Regions from separate parts of the Paenibacillus sp. E222 genome, predicted to be linked through region 1. Evidence: riboswitches for the same ligand, from Rfam matches in the RefSeq annotation. Region 1 holds a riboswitch; each other region holds the start of a gene.

Region 1 (4,633 bases):
TATGGGCATCCATTCCGAAGGAATGGGTGAAGCCTCCGACCTGGATAGAGGAATCAAGCAGTTTGACGTAATCGAGCAGCTTATTCCCACGGTTCACAATCTTTCGCCTCCTACGTTCGTTAAATGTTATGTTAAATAACATTTATACTCCTTTTTGGTTCGTTTTATGTTTGTAAATCCGAATTATATGATATATATATTCACATAAATATCCGCTTTTTGTCAATAGTTTCTTGGTTGTTTAACTATAAAATCTATTTAATGTTATTTTATATAACTTTATAAGTTATGTTCTACTGAGAGAATATGAAGAGTGGTCATAAAGAAAGTAGAGTGATCAGCCTAATCGGATATACAAACGAGATCAAATTTAATCATATGCACTTCGTAGGAGAAAATGACGAGATTATACGATTTATGGGAGGAAAAGCGCAGTTAAAATAATATTAATAAAAATGCTTTACTTTTAAACATGAACCGGGTATAATCAATTCTGTTGCCGATTATTTACGACATGCGGTCGTGGTGGAATGGCAGACACGCTATCTTGAGGGGGTAGTGGGTGTATACCCGTGGAGGTTCGAGTCCTCTCGACCGCATCATAAGAACGATTAAGAAGAAGCTTCCCGTATGGGGAGCTTCTTTTTTTGTGTTTTTTACAGTAACCGGGTCCGAAAAAAAAGGTCATCCGATTCCCCTGAATGCATGCTCATGCTGTCTGCCGGGGTGGGATGGCCTTTACTTGTTATTTAAGCAATGCTTTGATGTCTGCTTCAATTTTATCAGGTGTTGTTTTGGGAGCATACCGCTTCACAACACGACCGTTCTGATCCACAAGGAACTTGGTGAAGTTCCATTTGATGGCTTTGGAGCCGAGTACGCCCGGTGCTTCTTTGGTAAGATGCTGGAATAGAGGGTGAGCGCTTGAACCATTCACATCAATTTTCTCAAACATCGGGAAGCTGACACCATAGTTCATCTGGCAGAACTCAGCAATATCGTCAGAGGAGCCCTTTTCCTGTGCAAACTGGTTGCTTGGAAAACCAAGAACTTCAAATGGGGAGTCTTTAAACTTGTCCTGAAGTTCTTGCAGACCTTTGAATTGAGGTGTAAGGCCGCATTGGCTTGCTGTATTTACGATAAGCAGTACTTTGTCACGATAGTTGGACATTTCAACTTCCTGACCGCGAAGGGTGTTTACTTTGTAGTCGTAGACTGACATGAAAATCGCCTCCATCTCATTTTCTTATATCCTCTATTATATTGATTGCAATTAAATATTGCAAAATTTATATTGCTTTTTTAACTCCATTTCAAGCTGTCGTGTATGATCTGTGACTGATTTGCTACCTTATTTTCGCTAGAGAGAGAATTAGAGAGCTTTGAAGAGATGGGTAGAGAATGGATGTGTTGTAAGCGCTATTATTGATGTGAAATGGCAAAAATCCGTCGATTCGGTGATCTGCGCAGACTTTACACCAATATGGCACGGGTGTATGATTCATATCGTAATTCCAATTTAAATTAAATTTTACATGAAAAACGAAACAAACGATAATATCGCTCTGATTATGATGATATAAGAACGATGTTTTAATCGCTGAGTTTCCATTCATTCATGGGTGGGAAACGGGGGAACCAACAGGATGAACTGTCCAGGACAGTGGGCATCCATGGGGTGAATTTTCCGGTGACAGCCGGAAATAGGGCGACTCTCGCGCCCGAATCCGTCAGCTAACCTCGTAAGCGTTAAAGGGAGAGGCAACAAGCCGTACGCTGGTTCATAGTGTCTTTTTGCTATGGATTATTGAAGAAGCGTCCGGGAGGCCTTGGTCCCCCACGCTTCTTTTTTGTTGTCTTTTCACGCCAAGGGAGGAACGAATGATGGATAAAGAGATGATCTTAGTGACTGCTCCAAATGAAGCAGGACGCAAATTTATCAAATTGCTGATGTACAAAAAAATGCCTTTTGCCGTTCTGACTAACAGTGCAGGGGAAGAGCGCAGGCTCCGGAGAATCGGTGTAGAGCATGTCATTCGCATGAACACGGCTGCAGCTCAGAAATGGTTTTTGCCGCAAGGTAGTGTCGGCAATGTTTTTATTTTTGAAAATAGCCTAAACCTAACCTGTCGATATTTGCAGATCTGCCGATCCTGGACATCCAAGTCCCTGTGTGTGATTACCGAACAAAGTCATCCCAAAGGGATCTATCGGGGAATGGGAGCAGACCGTATTGTATATTCCTTGAATGGGGAAGTTGGATTTCTGCTTAATGGCTAATGGCTAGTGGCTCGTACTATTCCTGTGATTGATCCAGTGTCAGCTGCCTGTTATAATTGAAATCATGAATAAAACGGATTCTTGAGGAGACTCATGCATGATGGTGGGTCTTCTTTTTTATGGTTTGGGAAATAGGGATAATTTCCTGTGGCTAACGAGGAGGAATAGGCGTGCCGGATGTACGTGGAATACAATGGTTGTTCTTTGATGTGGGGGATACGCTTGTGGACGAATGGGAGCCGGTAGATGATATTATCGGTCAGTTCGTTCGTGAAGCTTGTGCGCTTGGTTATCAGGTGGAGATGCAGACGGTGCGAGACATATTTGCGGCCTCCTACCGAAATTACGAGCAATGGCCGATGAAATTGGCTATTCGTACTCTGATCAGCGATGAGGGGCACCGGGAACAGATACAGGAGAAGCTGAAGTTCCGCAAAGAGCTTGAGCGACCCTTCCCGTCAGCCGACGCTGTTCTTCAGACGTTGTCGCAGCACTATAAGATTGGTATCATTGCCAATCAGAGCCCGGGGACGGAAAATCGACTGAATAGCTACGGCTTGCGCAAGTATGTGGATGTGCTGGCCTGTTCGGCTGAAGAAGGAGTGTCCAAGCCTGATCCTGAATTGTATGCTGTAGCGTTGAAACAGGCGGGATGTAAACCCGAGGAAGCGGTCATGATCGGCGACAGGATCGATAATGATATTATTCCAGCTAAGAAGCTGGGTATGCACACGATCCGGATTTTGCAGGGTTATGGCAGGTTCCAGCCGGAGCTTGCGGATGCAGAACGTCCAGACTGGACGATTAAATCACTGGAGGAGCTTCTTCCATTGTTGATGGTAACTCAGAATTCAGACAACTAAATGAAGTGCGTTTTTTAAGATCCGGTTAGTATGGATCAGGTTAATGCTCAAACATATAAAAGGAAAGGCTGATCGTCTCAAGGGATACGTTACTTGAGTTGATCAGCCTTTTTGAGTTAGACAAAATACGGCGTAGTTCCATGTAACCTAGAACAACATAATGGTCTGGATAATCAGATACACATTCAGGACAACGATAACCCCAGCGATGATCCAGGAGATGATTTGGAGCCACGGCTTGTTGACAAAAGCCCCCATGCTTTTTTTGTCACTCGTAAACATCACCAGTGGAATGACGGCAAAGGGAAGCTGCAGTGACAGCACAACCTGGCTCAGAATCAGCAGTTCCTCTGTTCCGTGCTCTCCGGCAATGGCTGTTACGATAACGGCCGGAATGATTGCAATCAGACGTGTTACCAGTCGACGAAGCCACGCCGGAATACGAATGTTCAGGAAGCCTTCCATTACAATCTGTCCGGACAACGTGCCGGTGAGTGTTGAGTTCTGGCCTGAAGCCAGCAGGGCTACACCGAACAGGATACTTGCAATGGTGGTACCCAGAAGTGGTGTCAACAGATGGTAAGCATCTGTAATTTCCGCGACCTGGGTCATGCCTACACTATGGAACACGGAAGCTGACAGAATCAGGATGGCTGCATTGATAAACAGGGCCAGCGTTAAAGCGATGGTTGAATCCATGGTAGTATAACGAATCGCTTCTTTTTTACCCTGAGGTGTCTTTTCAATCTGACGGGTCTGCACAATGGAAGAATGCAGATACAGATTATGGGGCATCACGGTTGCGCCAATAATTCCGATGGCGATATAGAGCATGGCTGGATTTTGCAAAATCTCGGCACTGGGTACAAAACCATGCATGACGCCGCCCATATCCGGTTTAGCGAGAAACAGGTCAATCCCGAAGCAGAGGGCGATGGTAGCCATCAGCACGATCACGAGCGATTCCAATGCGCGGAAGCCTTTATTTTGCAGCAAAAGAATGACCAGTACATCGACAGCGGTAATAATGACGCCGTACAACATGGGAATGTTGAACAGCAGCTTGAGCGCGATGGCTGAACCAATAACCTCGGCAAGGTCGGTGGCTGCAATCGCAAGCTCACACAAAATCCATAACATCATGACTACAGGCATGCTGAATCGTTCGCGGCAGGCTTGCGCCAAATCCCGTCCTGTGACAATCCCGAGCTTGCCAGCAAGAGACTGCAATACCACAGCCATTAGATTTGATATCAGAATAACGGACAATAACGTATAACCGAACTGAGAACCACCGGCAATATCCGTTGCCCAGTTCCCGGGGTCCATATATCCAACGGCAACCAGGTAACCAGGTCCAACAAAAGCAAGGAACTTTCTCCACCAAGCAGCGTTCTGAGGCACCTTCATGGAGCTGTGGGCTTCCCCGAGAGATGGGGCCATACCCGCAGCCAATGGCTCATTTGAAGGAGTGTTGAACGGATTTTTTT
Region 2 (4,633 bases), 1.7 Mb from region 1:
CGATGAAGCTGGCTGAAACCTATGATTTTATATATGCTGCGGTAGGCTGGCACCCAGTGGATGCAATTACGATGCAGGAGGGTGATCTGGAATGGATTGCGTCTTTATGCAAGCATGAAAAAGTGGTAGCTATCGGTGAAATTGGTCTAGACTATTATTGGGACACTTCACCGAAAGAGGTTCAACATCGCGTATTACGACAACAAATTGGTCTTGCCCGTGAGTTAAATATGCCGATTGTCATTCACAACCGGGATGCGCATGAGGATATTGTAAAGATTTTGCGTGAAGAGAAGGCAGGAGAAGTAGGCGGTGTTATGCATTCCTTCTCTGGCAGCTGGGAAACGGCGAAAATGTGCCTGGATTTGGGCTTCCATCTTTCCTTCGGAGGGCCAATCACGTTCAAAAATGCGAAGCAGCCTAAAGAGGTGCTTGAGAAGGTTCCGATGGACCGATTTTTCATTGAAACCGATGCTCCTTATCTAACACCTCACCCTTATCGTGGAAAACGAAATGAGACAGCGCATGTACGTCTGGTTGCAGAAGCAGCTGCGGAAATTAAAGGCATTTCGGTAGAGGAAATTGCAGCAATAACGACCAAAAATGCCATGGAACGATTTGGGATTCGTTAAAATATCGAGCAAAACGGGTGAAAAAGTGAGTTAGGCGGAGTTAATTTGCTTTTTGATCCAAATAAATCAAGAATATTACAATATTTTAACCAAATATTTAGAAAAACGTACTTGAACAACGCTTTACAACATGCATAGAAACAGGATATCATCTTTTCAGTGAATTGTTGTGCGGAAAATTGGACAGATGTTCGGGGGATGAACAAAGGGACACTTTCCGATGAAACAACATTACTTTCATGAATCAGTCTCGCTGAGTCTCCGTTAACGGAGAGCGGGGGAACCAATAAGGCTTAAACATCGGTGTTTTCAGCCGATGCGCAAAATGCGCTGACCCAAAAGCAGCGTATAAATCTGCGAAGCCATATTTGATTTCTTCTTTGGGTCTCGGGGTGAATTCAAGGGCGTCCGCCATGAGCGGATGACCGGAGATAGGGCGGCTCTCTTTCGCCCGAACCCGACAGCTAACCTCGCAAGCGGAAAAAGAGAGGCAACCTCGTGCATGAATTTCCGATATTCAGAATCATTCGGAAGCCACGAAAGAGTTCCTCTTAAACTCTTTCTTTGGCTTTTTTGTTTTTGAATAAAAGAAATACGGTCATCATACGGTAAGTATTCAGGAGGATGACATCATGTTGCGAAGATTGATTCATGGTGCAGAACCGGATTATGTTGGTCCGATCTGTGTTCTGTAGAAAATTTGGTATAGTCGCGTCAAAGACATCATGCATTACTTTAGACGGCGAGGCTATGAAGGAGGACGGAGAAGTGGGCACATTCCAACCAGAAGAGACCCATGAGTCACGATCATCCAGTAAGTCTTTCGCGTTGCGGTGGAAGCATGAGAACTTGCGTCAAATGGCATTGATCGCGATTTTCTCAATTGCGCTTACAATCATGATCTTGTTAGTCGTTTACGGTCAGGCCGGGAAACAAATTTCACTGGTTATTGATGGCAAAGCTCAAGCGGTAGAGACTCGTACAGGAATGCTTCAGGAAATGCTGGAGGAGCAGTCAATCACAGTCAGCCCTCACGATCAGGTATCCATGCCCTTGAATGGGGCGATCACAGATGGAGACCGCATCGTTATTGAGCGGGCCGTTCCAGTTAATATTACGGCAGACGGAGACACCAAGACTCTGTATACAACCGATTCATCGGTAAAAGATGCGATTAAAAAATCAGGTATTCAGATTGCAAGTGAAGACAAAGTGTATCCGGCGCTTGGAACCACTATTGAAGCGGATATGAAAATCCGTGTAGTGCGTGTAACAAAGCGTACGGTGGACGTGGAACAGCCGATTGCTTACAAAGTGATCAAAACGGCTGACCCTAGCTTGTACAAAGGCGACAATCGTGTCGTTGTGAGCGGTAAAGAAGGCACACTTGTACAGCATATTGAAAAGGTGTTCCAGGATGGAGAATTGGTCTCCAAAAAAATGGTGGGCAAATCGGTCGCAACGAATCGCGTTGATAAAGTGATCGCCGTTGGTACCAAAGCCAAACCTGTTGTGAAAGAGCCAGTGATTCAGACGGTATCGGCGCAGACTTCCACGACAAAAACAGCAACAACCACGAACTCGAAGAAAACCGCTGCCTCGGGCAGCAAAGTAATTACCGTCTCAGGCAGTTCTTTTAAATATTCTAAAGTGTTGAAAAATGTATCCATGACGGCATACTCTTCTGAAGAGCCCGGTATCGGCACAAAAACGGCATCAGGTACTCGGGTAACCGAGGGACGTACCATTGCGGTTGATCCCAAAGTCATTCCAATTGGCTGGTGGGTATATATCGAGGGCCTTGGCTTCCGTCGTGCGGAAGACACAGGTGGTGCCATTAAAGGCAACAAAATTGATGTGTATTATGATAGTGTGAAGCATGCCCTGAACTTCGGACGGAAGAAAGGCAAGACGGTATATGTGATTGGTCCGGTGAAGCCGGAAGCGAACTAAAATCGTTTTACTTTGAAATGGGAATGCTATAAAATATAAGCATGAATGATTCATGCGGAATATGCGGCGGAGGGGTCTGAATTCAGTCTCCCCCGCCGTTTGGCAGAGAAGAGGATACTCCTCTTCTTTTTGCGTTAGAAAGGAAGAAATGGAACATGATAAAAGAAGTGATCGTGGTGGAAGGTCGTGACGACACCGTAGCTATTCGACGTGCGGTTCAGGCAGATACGATCGAGACTGGTGGGTCGGCCATCAACCAGCGTATTCTAAAGCGCATTGCACTTGCCCAAGAGAGACGTGGTGTCATCGTACTGACAGACCCGGATCATGCTGGTGAACGTATTCGTAAAATCATCGCCAATAAAGTACCTGGCTGCAAGCATGCCTTCATCCCGGAGGCAGATGCTACGCGTAAAGGCGACATCGGAGTGGAGAACGCCTCACCTGAGGCCATTCGTCATGCACTGGCACGTGTACACACGTCTTATGAAGGCGCACCCAGTCTGATCGATTGGGAGGATCTGATTGCGGCGGGACTGATTGTGCACCCACAGGCTGCTGCACGTCGTATGGAGATGGGCAATCTGCTGGGCATAGGATATTGCAACGGCAAGCAGTTCCACAAGCGGTTGAGTGTATTCCAGATTACCCGGGAAGAGTTCTCCGCAGCATTATCGCAAATTGAACGTGAAGGATTGTGAGCGTATGAAGGGCATGGAAGAAACGGTAGAGATTGCAACCCCCAAACGAACCAAAGAAATTATTCAAAGACACGGATTTTCATTCAAGAAGAGCCTGGGTCAGAACTTTCTGATCGATCAAAATATATTGAACAAAATTGTAAATGCAGCTGATTTGGACGAGTCCAAGGGTGCACTTGAGATCGGACCAGGTATCGGCGCCCTCACAGAACGTCTGGCTCGGGTAGCCGGGCCTGTAACGGCTGTAGAGATTGATCAGCGGCTGCTGCCGATTCTGGGTGAAGTGATGCAGCCTTATCCGAATGTTCGTGTGCATCATGGGGATGTGCTGAAGCTGGATCTGGCTGAGCTGTTCCGCACCGATTTTGGAACGGTAGATAAAGTGAGTGTTGTGGCCAATCTGCCTTATTATGTAACGACGCCAATCATGATGAAGCTGCTCGAAGAGAAGCTGCCTGTAGACAGCATTGTGGTCATGATCCAGAAGGAAGTGGCTGAACGCATGGCTGCTGCTCCTGGATCTAAGGACTATGGCAGTCTGAGCATTGCAGTCCAGTACTACAGTATGCCTGAATTGGTCTGTATTGTTCCGCCCACGGTATTTATTCCGCAGCCTAATGTGGAATCGGCTGTAATCAAGTTAAAGGTGCGTGAGCAACCGCCGGTTGAAGTTCCCGACGAGGCACATTTCTTCGAAGTGGTACAGGCTTCATTCGCGCAGCGTAGAAAAACAATCTCCAATAATTTGAAAGCTCGTTTCTTCACAAAGGAGAACAGAGAACAGGCTGATCAGCTGCTGGAGCAGGCTGGTATTCAGCCTTCGAGACGGGGAGAAACATTGAGCCTGCAGGAGTATGCGACACTCAGTACCGTAATGTGGGAAGCTGGGGTACGCGCAGCTCTGTAAAATTCGGATGAACCAATCCGGGTTTCTGCCCATACGATGGGGTAGAGGTGATAATGTTGATGAATATCGGAGACTTGGTCGTTCGAAAGTCATACGGTGGAGATGTGACTTTCCGGTTGGAAGGCCTCCAGTCGGACGGTGCCATCATTAAAGGGACCGAGTTCCGGCTGTTAGCCGATTCCCCTGTGGACGATTTGATACAGGTTCCTTATGAACCGCAGAGTGCCAAGACGAGGCAGGCTCACGTGAAGGCGCATCAGACGCTCTCACGCTTGCAGCAGAATCGAATGGAACAGGCCGAGCGCAATCGTGAAGGTTTGGTTCAGGAATGGTCTGTTCAACAAGAACCCGCCTATTTTGAGATGCCTGGCAAAGTACTGCACTTGGATGGCGATCCTAATTATCTAAAAAAAAGCATGAACCTTTATGAGCAGCTTCGT
Region 3 (4,633 bases), 720 kb from region 1:
TAGTTTGGACATGCGGGTGCCATGGTACAAGGTATGCTTGACCCGTCAAACTCATGACAATTGAAGTATGGCAAAGGGTCATTTAACATGCTCTGAACAAGAGCAAAGGCAATTTCGCTTGAACTGATAGCGGGATCTATGATACTTTTACGTCATAGGAACGGCTTGGGAGGTCAAATTATGGAAGTTTTGAAACAACGAATTTTACAAGAAGGCGTAGTCATGTCAGATCAGGTGCTGAAGCTGGATGGTCTGCTGAATCACCAGATTGATCCTGCATTGACGATGGAAATGGGAAGGGAATTTGCCGCTCGTTTTCGTGAAAGTGGTGTAACTCGGGTCATTACAGTGGAGTCTTCCGGGATTCCGGTCGCCTTTGCTGCTGCACATGAACTGGGTGTTCCGCTGGTATTTGCTCGTCGCAAAAAAACACTTTTGGCTGACCCCGATGCCTACTGTGAAAGAGTGCCTTCTTTTACCAAAGGGATTGTAACGGATATTATGGTGTCCCGTGAGTATATTCATGAGAATGACCGTATTTTGTTTATTGACGATATCATTGCCAATGGCGATGCTGCTCGTGGTGTCATCAAAATTATCGAACGTTCGGGTGCGGAACTGGTTGGATTCGGTGTCGTGGTCGAAAAATGTTTTCAGGCCGGAGCGCGCACCATTCGTGAGCAGGGCATTCCGGTTGAAGCGTTGGTGCGTATTCGTTCTTTGAACGATGGCACCGTGCAATTTGACGATAACGAATTGTGACTTTTTAAAGGAAAAAGTGCCTATTTTTATAACAATGCCTTTGCATGACCGCTGATTTCATTTATAATGGGGTTATGTTAGGGAGAGGAGGCAACACCATGGGTAACCAACCGGCAACAGAACAATTTTTTATTGATAAGCTGGCGGAATCGAAAGTACATTTTGAGCGTGCCCTGGATTGTAAACATACGGAATTCGATGACCTTTATCCCTATATGATTGAACATCCTCAATTTTTCTGGTACAAACGCTACGTTGCCTGGTCAGAATTGCTGACGATTGTAGGCTTGTGCGAAGAGTTGTCCTTCTCTTGGAAAGAACAATTTACACCGCATCAAGTGGAGTACCTTGAAGAACGTGTGATGTCCGCCAAAGTGCTTGATTTTTGGTTTGAGAAGAACGACAGCAAAGAGCACGCGCAGCGGTAACTTTCAGTCGGGACATACTTTCGAATGACATGACAGTCCAATACAGTCACGTGAGACCTAAATGACTTTTCATTTAGGTCTCTTTTTGTAAATAATTTTTTGGGAAAGTAGGCGCCATGAATATGATCAGTGATGCAGAATTGGATGCACTGCGTTTATCGGGTGAAAAAGTAAGGGTAGTACGGGACGAGATTCAGTCCAATGATGTGACAGGCATTGTGGTTGCCTGGGACGGGGAGCAGGTGCTCATTCGCCGTCAGAATCGTCGTGTGGTCAAGCTGGACCGGAATTATCAGTATCAGTTGTTCAGCGAGCCACGTAAGAGTCTGCTCGAAGAATAGGACGTGTGTTTTTAGGTTCATTTACCATGGGTGTTTTGGCATAATTGCACCTCTCGGGTGAAATGATAGGTACAGTGAGAGCTTGTAACATATCAGCCGAGAGGATGTGCGGTAACCATGACATTAATGAATGATAAGGTTCATGCCTATAAAGATCAGATTGGTGAATTAAGCGACGTGCTGCCAGCTGTGGTTAAGTCTTATCATGAGTTCACTGGAGAATGTTTTCAGGCAGGGGCGATTGATGCCAAGACCAAACAGCTGATAGCGCTGGGCATTGGTTTGTTTGCAAACAATGAGGTATGTACGTTTTACCATGTGGAAGAGGCGCGTGCCAAAGGAGCGACCGATCAGGAGATTATGGAGACGGTGGCTGTGGCTGGAGCCGTAGGCGGAGGCCATGCGTTGTCTCAAGGTGCAATGAGAGTACAGAAGGCTCTACATTAAGTATAGAAGTCTACAGCACAGCGGATTTGTAAACAAAAGTCCCAAAACAAAGAGGAGGTCCCGGATTCACCCGGAGCCTCCTCTTTGCGCTATTTCCAATCAAACTTATATTTTGCCCAGCATTTTGTTATACATAAACTGACCTGTTACCCGGCGTGCTGTTACATAACGATCATTGAAATATGGATTGGATAATTGGGTGATGCTGACACCCTTGCTGCTGGAAGCATGAGCGAACTGTCCGCCCCCGATATATACACCTGTATGAGAAATGCCATTGCCCATCGTATTAAAGAATACCAGGTCACCTGTCCGCAGATTAGCTTTGGATACCGGTGTTCCGGCCTTCGCTTGCTGCTGGGAAGTACGTGGTAATTCAATGCTATATTTGTTGAAAATATATCTCATAAATCCAGAGCAATCAAACCCGGCGAGTGTCGTGCCGCCCCATTTGTAAGGAATGCCTGTCATGTTGTTAACGACGGTGTTAATACTGCTTGCCTCTGTGCTTGCTGCACCGGATGTAAATAGAACTGCTGCTCCAAAAATAGAAATGATAAGCTTTTTCAAAATTGTTGTTCTCCCTTCGATGCCTACGGAGTTAGCTAAGGGTTCGGTAGAAGGTTCCCTATATTTCCTATGTATAAGAATAATTCACCCAAAATGGTTCCCCCGTTTTCAAACATGAAACTCGGCAAATGAATAATTAAGTTTTTGTAACCTTTTGAAACTATATTGCATAAATGCGAAAATGTCAAACCGATCTTGAACCCTTCTTATCATCTCAATGTTAACGGAATTATCGCTTTTTATGTAGAAATAACTCGAATGATGGGTTCTAATAAATGACAAAAAAGTAACTACTGTTTCAGAAGGAGAGAAATTGGACAATTTATTGGCTTTCTCACATCCAATTAGACGATAATTATAGGTTGTCCAAAGAATTTGTTACATGTTGTTGCAAATATTGACAAAATTCATCTTTTTGCATAGAATTCTTTTTGTACATTCCATTTATTGGATTAAAAGAAATAGTTTGATTATAAAACAAATATAAGGGGGATAGATTAGCAGGGGAACAGTTTGCAGAAAATGAATTGAGGAGTGTTTCTAATCTATGTTGAAGGCAAAAACAAGGTTTGCATCTTTGGTTATAGGCATGTACAATGGTTTTCTCCGTTGTCGGAATGGTATTTCAGCCTGCTGCTAAGGTCTCTGCTGCAGACGCCTCTGGAACGACAGCAAGTATCTCGGACATTTTGAAGAATCAACATCCAGACGGGGGATGGAAGAAGGATTACAAAGAAACAAGTGGTGAGTGGGCCAAATCTACGATTGATAACAAAGCTACATACTCAGAAATTAGAAGGTTAGCCAAGGAATTCAAAAAGACGAATGATCCGCGTTATTCGGCTGCTGCCATCAAAGGAATCAACTTTTTGCTGAATATGCAGTACTCCAATGGGGGTTGGCCACAGGTATACCAAAGCTCCGGTTATCACAAGCACATCACCTTCAACGACGATGCCATGATTAATGTCATGTACATGCTGGATGAAGTAGGTGCACGTAAAGGAGATTTCTCATTCATCGACAGCTCTCTTGCAGATCGTAGTAAAAAATCAGTTGCCAAAGGTGTAGAGGCTATTCTCAATACACAGGTTGTAGCGAACGGTAAACTGACTGCATGGGGGCAGCAGCATGATTCCAGTACCCTTAAACCTGCAGGCGCTAGGATTTATGAAGTGCCTTCTCTGAGTGCTGGAGAGAGCAGTACAATTGTGAAGTTTTTAAAAACTAGACCGGCTAACTCCAAAATTACTGCCTCCATCAAAGCGGCAGAAGCCTGGTTCAACAAAGTTAAAATTACTGGTTACAAGTATGTCAGAGAAAACGGAGACAGCCAACTCATTGCAGATTCAGGTGCAGCGCCAATTTGGGCACGTTTCTATGAAATTGGAACGGATAAACCAATCTTCGTAGGACGTGATGGGGTTGTGAAATACAAACTCAGCGATATCGATAAGGAAAGAAGAAGTGGGTATGCCTGGTACGGCAACTGGCCCTCCAAGATCTAATTTATAAAATGCTTTACACATGAGAAGAGGATAATTTTTTGTTGACACTAATTACCTGCACATGATATAGTATTTATTGTCGCCGCGATATAATTTCTCGGAGATAAGATATACGCGGTCGTGGCGGAATTGGCAGACGCGCACGGTTCAGGTCCGTGTGGGCTAACCCCCGTGGAGGTTCGAGTCCTCTCGACCGCATCATGTGCAACACGAAGAAAGGTTCCTAGAATGGCATTGCTGCCACTCTAGGAACCTTTTTTATCTGTTTACGGATCAGAGCGGTTGCTCATCCTGAATGTTTTTTCAACTATTCCTTCAACTTGAGCAAAGAAGAAGTTGATCTTTGTTTATTTATCCAAAAATGGAAAAGTGTTCGTTATGTGACGGTTTGCCCCTGTATTTCAGGTTTAATGTACGTAAAATACCGAAATGTACCTATCCTGAGCATCCTTCATCTACTATTCTCTTCTCGTATGGAAGCGCTATCAACAGGGATTTGAATGACCAAATTCAGAGGGGGTAGGGATAATTTGAAACGAATCGGAAAAAGGATGGCAATGTGTTTCATGGTATTCAT
Region 4 (4,633 bases), 1.6 Mb from region 1:
GAACCATCATATGAACAATTTTCTGAAAGCCGGACTGGATGAGCCAACCAAATCCCGCTGGAGCATGAGTGCAACCAAACTTATAGAAGCCATATTCGGAAGTCTGTCATGGTGAGGTGGATACAGTGAAAGCGAAAATACGTGAAGGCTGGTTTCTCGTCCGTCAGCATATGTTCATTGCAGCACTTTTATTTCTCTATCAATTAGTATGGGGATACTTTCTTTATCGAATGGTTCAGTCAGCTGTGGTCCCGCTGCTCCTGCGTTATCCTGACCCTGATGCAGGGGAACTCAGTACAATTTTATTCAAAATGGAGAGCCAACTCGGCCTGACAACGAATCCGGAGGTCCATCGCTATTTATGGATTTTAGGGGCTATGCTGCTGCTACGGATGCTGATTAGCCCTCTCATTCAGGCAGGGCTGCTCTACTCGCTCCAGCATTATAATCATTCGGAAGAGCGCATTCCATTCATTCGTGGCATCAAAAATTTGTGGAAACCGATGCTGTTGCTTTACACCATTCGTACCCTTTTGCTGCTGCTGCCTGCTTATTGGCTCGCACCAAAGCTCTATTCTATCTTTATGGAAGGTTTTCATTCCCTCCATCTGCTCTTGCCTGGTATTCCCTATGTTGCTGGTTGGATTGTATACGGGTGGGTTATCCATCATATCCTGCTCTACATGCAGTTTGGTATCTCAGCTCCTGATGGGGAAGGCGGAGCGCGTGGTACGTTTCAAGCTCTATGGATTGCACTACGCCAGGTCATCACTCTGATCGGCATCGCTGTCATGCTGGGCGGCCTTCATCTGCTGGTCTTTGGTGCCTTTACTTCAGCTTCATGGTTACTAACGGGTTTAACTGGTCTTATACTACAACAGACGTATCCACTTGCCCGGTGCTTGCTAAGCCTATGGAAAATATGCGCCCATTTCCGGTTATGGCAGTACAATTCGATCAAGGATTAACGTGCACGGTTAAAAATGGTTACCATCTCTATGTAAAGTTGTATTCATCAAAAGCCTTTAAACAAGCAACCTCGACCTTTCCCCGTCAAAGGTCGAGGTTTTTTTTGCTAATTTTGTTGTTAAACGTTGCCAAAGTGATATACCTCTGTTACAATAATCGCAGTGAGTTTTTAGTAACAACTTTGTAATCTTTACCTTCATATTTGTAACTACTTAAAATTTAATCGTCATTTCTTGATTTCGCAGGTGCATAACTAGCATAGCCAAATTCCTAGCACCTGGGAAGCGGGGGAACCAGTTATGGGTGAATTGATCTTGCAACAGAGGGATCATAGGGGACCTTCAACCGAATCCTTAAGCTAACCTCGCAGGCATTGGAAGGGGTATATCTCTTGTTTAAAAAGAAATTAACCGCAGCTGTACTTAGCCTCACATTTGCATTATCGCTTGGAGCAGGCAGCGCATTCGCAGATTCAAAAATGGACCAAGTCATTGATTCAGCAATGGGAACTACATACAAAAGCGGAGGAACAACGCTTAACGGCTTTGACTGCTCTGGGTTCACAAGTTATGTATTCGACAAGCTGGGTATTGATCTGGCTCGCCAATCGAGTTCACAATTCGACATGGGTGATTCGGTATCCCGTATGGAAATGAGACCAGGTGATCTGGTATTCTTCAATACAACGGGTAAAGGGGTCTCGCACGTAGGGATCTTTGTAGGGGATGGAAAGTTTGCACACTCCTCTTCTTCCAAAGGAGTTACCATCAGCGAATTAAGTGAAAGCTACTGGGCTAACCGCTATGTTGGCGCTAAACGCATTATGAGCACGGACGCATATGAGACATTGGCCATCGACTAGGGACAAGCTGAGCAACGTCATGCTGGAACAATAAAACTACTGTAACGAAGCATAATAGAACCGTCTGGTACATTCTCCGCAGGAATGGATCCGGCGGTTTTTTTGTGCTTCGTTTCCTTTAAAGCATTCGGGATAGCGATCAAACCTAAGTTTAAGTTTTTTAGAGCTATTTTCATTGCTTCGTCCGTGCTCTTATCATGTTTTTACCCATCCTACTATAATATAAACGAAATTACCGGAACTTTTGTTTCACTTTTTTTTCTAAAACGAGGACTTGCCAAATGAACGCCTCTTTTGTAGAGTGAAAACAAGCTTAGATATGGAATGACATATGGATATAGATATGGACAAATCAAAATCATTATCGCTTGTTCACAATGAGAGGAGCGTGCAGTTTTGTATGGATGAAGCCCCTGTGACGTTTCACGTTGTGCCCATGCAAGAAGAACATGCGGAGCTCATCTGCGATTGGCAGTATGACCCGCCTTATAATATTTATAGCTGGCTGCCCTGGGAGCAAATGAAAGCACTTGAAGTAGAATTCGGCGATCCCCAGCTACGGAAGGAACAATATGCGGTGGTGCTGGGAGAGGATGAGCAGATTTGCGGTTTCGCTCAATACTTCCCGCTTGAAGGTGTCACCCGCATTGGGCTTGGCATGCACCCCGATCGATGTGGCCATGGGCAAGGGAAGGCTTTTGTCTTGGCCATTGTGCAGGAAGCCATTCGCCGGAACCCTGCAAACGAAATTGATCTGGAAGTTCTGACCTGGAATGACCGGGCCATTCGCGTCTATCTCAAAGCCGGATTTGTTACGAAGGATACATACGAACGACAGACACCGAGCGGTTTGAAACCTTTTTACTGTATGGTCTATGAAGGTCCACGCGAATAAATAGTGCATAAAATCACCCTAAAAAGTCCCCGGTTATGTGATTAGTTCAAAAAATTACCACAAAATGCTATGATGTCACTACAGGTTCCGTTATAATGATATGGATAGTTTCAAGTTAGATGATCTTTCATTCTGGAGGGGACATAAGGGATGCACAAATGGATCATGAGCGGGGTATTTTTTGCAGCGTGCGCTTTAGCTATTGTACTAATGTTTACGCTTCCAGGGAAAGAGGAAGTTGCAGAAGAAGCGAAACCGACGATGCCACAAGTTACAATGGATGCAGGACAGGCTGAGGCACTGGTCAAAGCAAACTGTATTACCTGCCACGGTGATCAGCTTCAAGGGGGTATGGGCCCTAGTCTGCAGAAGATTGGTAGCCAGGACGATGTGGAGAAGATTTATACCACGATTGTCAAAGGTAAAAGCGGCGGTATGCCTTCGTTCAAAGACAAGCTGAAGGATGAAGAAATCGCGAATATTGCGATGTGGCTGGCGGAGAAGAAGTAAGGCTAGAAGACTAAGGCAGCGAATCATAGGATTCAGATTACACGCGTGTTAAAGCGAGGGACCCCAACCGTCCTTTCGCTCTCACGCATGCTCCAAGCCATCATCGCTCTGGATGCACCACGTAGTCGATCGTATTCCAGTGGTCGCTGAATTGATCAACTGTTCATAAGAAGAAGAGGCTCTTATTCCCCCTGTCGGGAGAGTAAGAGCCTCTTGGTCATATTCATGTGTTCAATGCGTAGGATGCTCCAGTAAGAAACATACGAGCCATGGCTATCCGGCTGCATAAGCGATCCCGATACAGCTGTCTATGACTCGTTCTAAGCAAAGCATCATACTTTACGGCGTCTTTGCCTGCTGCTCAGCCAGGAAAGCCTCCACTTCACGTGCGAACGGCATCCCGGACTGGGCGCCGAGCTTCGTCACGGACAGCGCAGCCGCGCCCATGGCGAAGCCAACTGCTGCGTCCAGCGTCTCTCCGCGCGCAAGGGCTACCGCCAGCGCGCCGTTGAAGCAATCGCCAGCGCCGGTCGTATCGACGGCGCTTACGGCGTAGCCGCGCGCACGGCACGCGCCGGCACGCCCTGCCTGTACGCGGCCGCCAGGCGCCGCCGCGTATACAGCCCCCTCGGGGCCGAGCGTCGTGACGACAGCGGCCCCGAGGGATGCGGCGAGTTCTACGACCGCCGCATCCACGTCTTCCGGCCGGAGATCATCCCGGCCGGTGAGCAGGGCGAGCTCGCTGCGGTTCGGCGTGACGACGTCGACGCACCGCAGGAGCTCCTGGGGCAGACCCGGCACGGCAGGCGCCGGGTTGAGCACCACCAATGCGCTGCCTTCAGCCGCCAGTTGGGCGGCGCGGGTGACCGCAGGCAGCGGGATCTCCAGCTGCAGCAGCACCGCTGCGGCTGCAGTCAGGCTTTTTACCGTATCCGCCTCTTCCAGCATCGCAGGCACAACCTGACCATTCGCTCCGGGAATGACAATAATCCGGTTATCTCCTTTGGAGAGCCAGATGGAGGCCGTACCCGTAACGGTATCATCCAGAATGCGAATCTGCGAGGCATCCGCCCCGCTTTCCGTCAGGCTGTGCAGTAGACGTTCACCAAACCCATCCGAACCTACCGCACCAATCATTGTTGTCTGTCCGCCCAGTCGTGCAGCAGCAACCGCCTGATTGGCGCCTTTGCCCCCGGCCAAATAGTGCAGTTCCTCCCCGCTCACCGTCTCGCCTTCCTCAGGGATGATGTCCGTCTTCACCACCAGATCCATATTGAGGCTGCCTACAACAGCAATAAGAGGTTTGTTCTGAATATCGTCTGACATGTATGCTTCACTCATTTCTGGTAGTGCGATAATAACCGATCCAGGTTATTCCGACCTCATTTTCTCAAAAG

The links. A riboswitch is a leader RNA that binds a small molecule or an ion and turns the genes downstream of it on or off. The one in region 1 is predicted to bind cyclic di-AMP.
Region 2: another riboswitch for cyclic di-AMP. It lies ahead of HW560_RS05235 (resuscitation-promoting factor); the one in region 1 lies ahead of HW560_RS31375 (HAD family hydrolase).
Region 3: another riboswitch for cyclic di-AMP. It lies ahead of HW560_RS27835 (C40 family peptidase); the one in region 1 lies ahead of HW560_RS31375 (HAD family hydrolase).
Region 4: another riboswitch for cyclic di-AMP. It lies ahead of HW560_RS04855 (C40 family peptidase); the one in region 1 lies ahead of HW560_RS31375 (HAD family hydrolase).

Annotation. Positions count from the first base shown of each region.
Region 1 is NZ_CP058552.1:7,019,439-7,024,071, reverse strand. Features, by position in the region: gene HW560_RS31390 (urease accessory protein UreF) at 1-142, opposite strand, end outside; tRNA gene HW560_RS31385 (tRNA-Leu) at 517-599, shown strand; gene HW560_RS31380 (glutathione peroxidase) at 746-1,222, opposite strand; cyclic di-AMP (ydaO/yuaA leader) riboswitch at 1,589-1,764, shown strand; gene HW560_RS31375 (HAD family hydrolase) at 1,882-2,280, shown strand; gene HW560_RS31370 (HAD family hydrolase) at 2,451-3,143, shown strand; gene HW560_RS31365 (Nramp family divalent metal transporter) at 3,291-4,586, opposite strand.
Region 2 is NZ_CP058552.1:1,156,463-1,161,095, reverse strand. Features, by position in the region: gene HW560_RS05240 (TatD family hydrolase) at 1-632, shown strand, start outside; cyclic di-AMP (ydaO/yuaA leader) riboswitch at 874-1,127, shown strand; gene HW560_RS05235 (resuscitation-promoting factor) at 1,401-2,585, shown strand; gene rnmV (ribonuclease M5) at 2,741-3,286, shown strand; gene rsmA (16S rRNA (adenine(1518)-N(6)/adenine(1519)-N(6))-dimethyltransferase RsmA) at 3,291-4,193, shown strand; gene yabG (sporulation peptidase YabG) at 4,253-4,633, shown strand, end outside.
Region 3 is NZ_CP058552.1:6,303,674-6,308,306, reverse strand. Features, by position in the region: gene HW560_RS27855 (xanthine phosphoribosyltransferase) at 181-762, shown strand; gene HW560_RS27850 (hypothetical protein) at 861-1,190, shown strand; gene HW560_RS27845 (hypothetical protein) at 1,313-1,531, shown strand; gene HW560_RS27840 (carboxymuconolactone decarboxylase family protein) at 1,649-1,978, shown strand; gene HW560_RS27835 (C40 family peptidase) at 2,084-2,548, opposite strand; cyclic di-AMP (ydaO/yuaA leader) riboswitch at 2,554-2,685, opposite strand; gene pelA (pectate lyase) at 3,145-4,056, shown strand; tRNA gene HW560_RS27825 (tRNA-Leu) at 4,171-4,254, shown strand; gene HW560_RS27820 (X2-like carbohydrate binding domain-containing protein) at 4,587-4,633, shown strand, end outside.
Region 4 is NZ_CP058552.1:1,080,824-1,085,456, forward strand. Features, by position in the region: gene HW560_RS04845 (M1 family metallopeptidase) at 1-115, shown strand, start outside; gene HW560_RS04850 (hypothetical protein) at 126-968, shown strand; cyclic di-AMP (ydaO/yuaA leader) riboswitch at 1,220-1,357, shown strand; gene HW560_RS04855 (C40 family peptidase) at 1,361-1,831, shown strand; gene HW560_RS04860 (GNAT family N-acetyltransferase) at 2,232-2,726, shown strand; gene HW560_RS04865 (c-type cytochrome) at 2,877-3,236, shown strand; gene rbsK (ribokinase) at 3,576-4,562, opposite strand; gene HW560_RS04875 (4a-hydroxytetrahydrobiopterin dehydratase) at 4,608-4,633, opposite strand, start outside.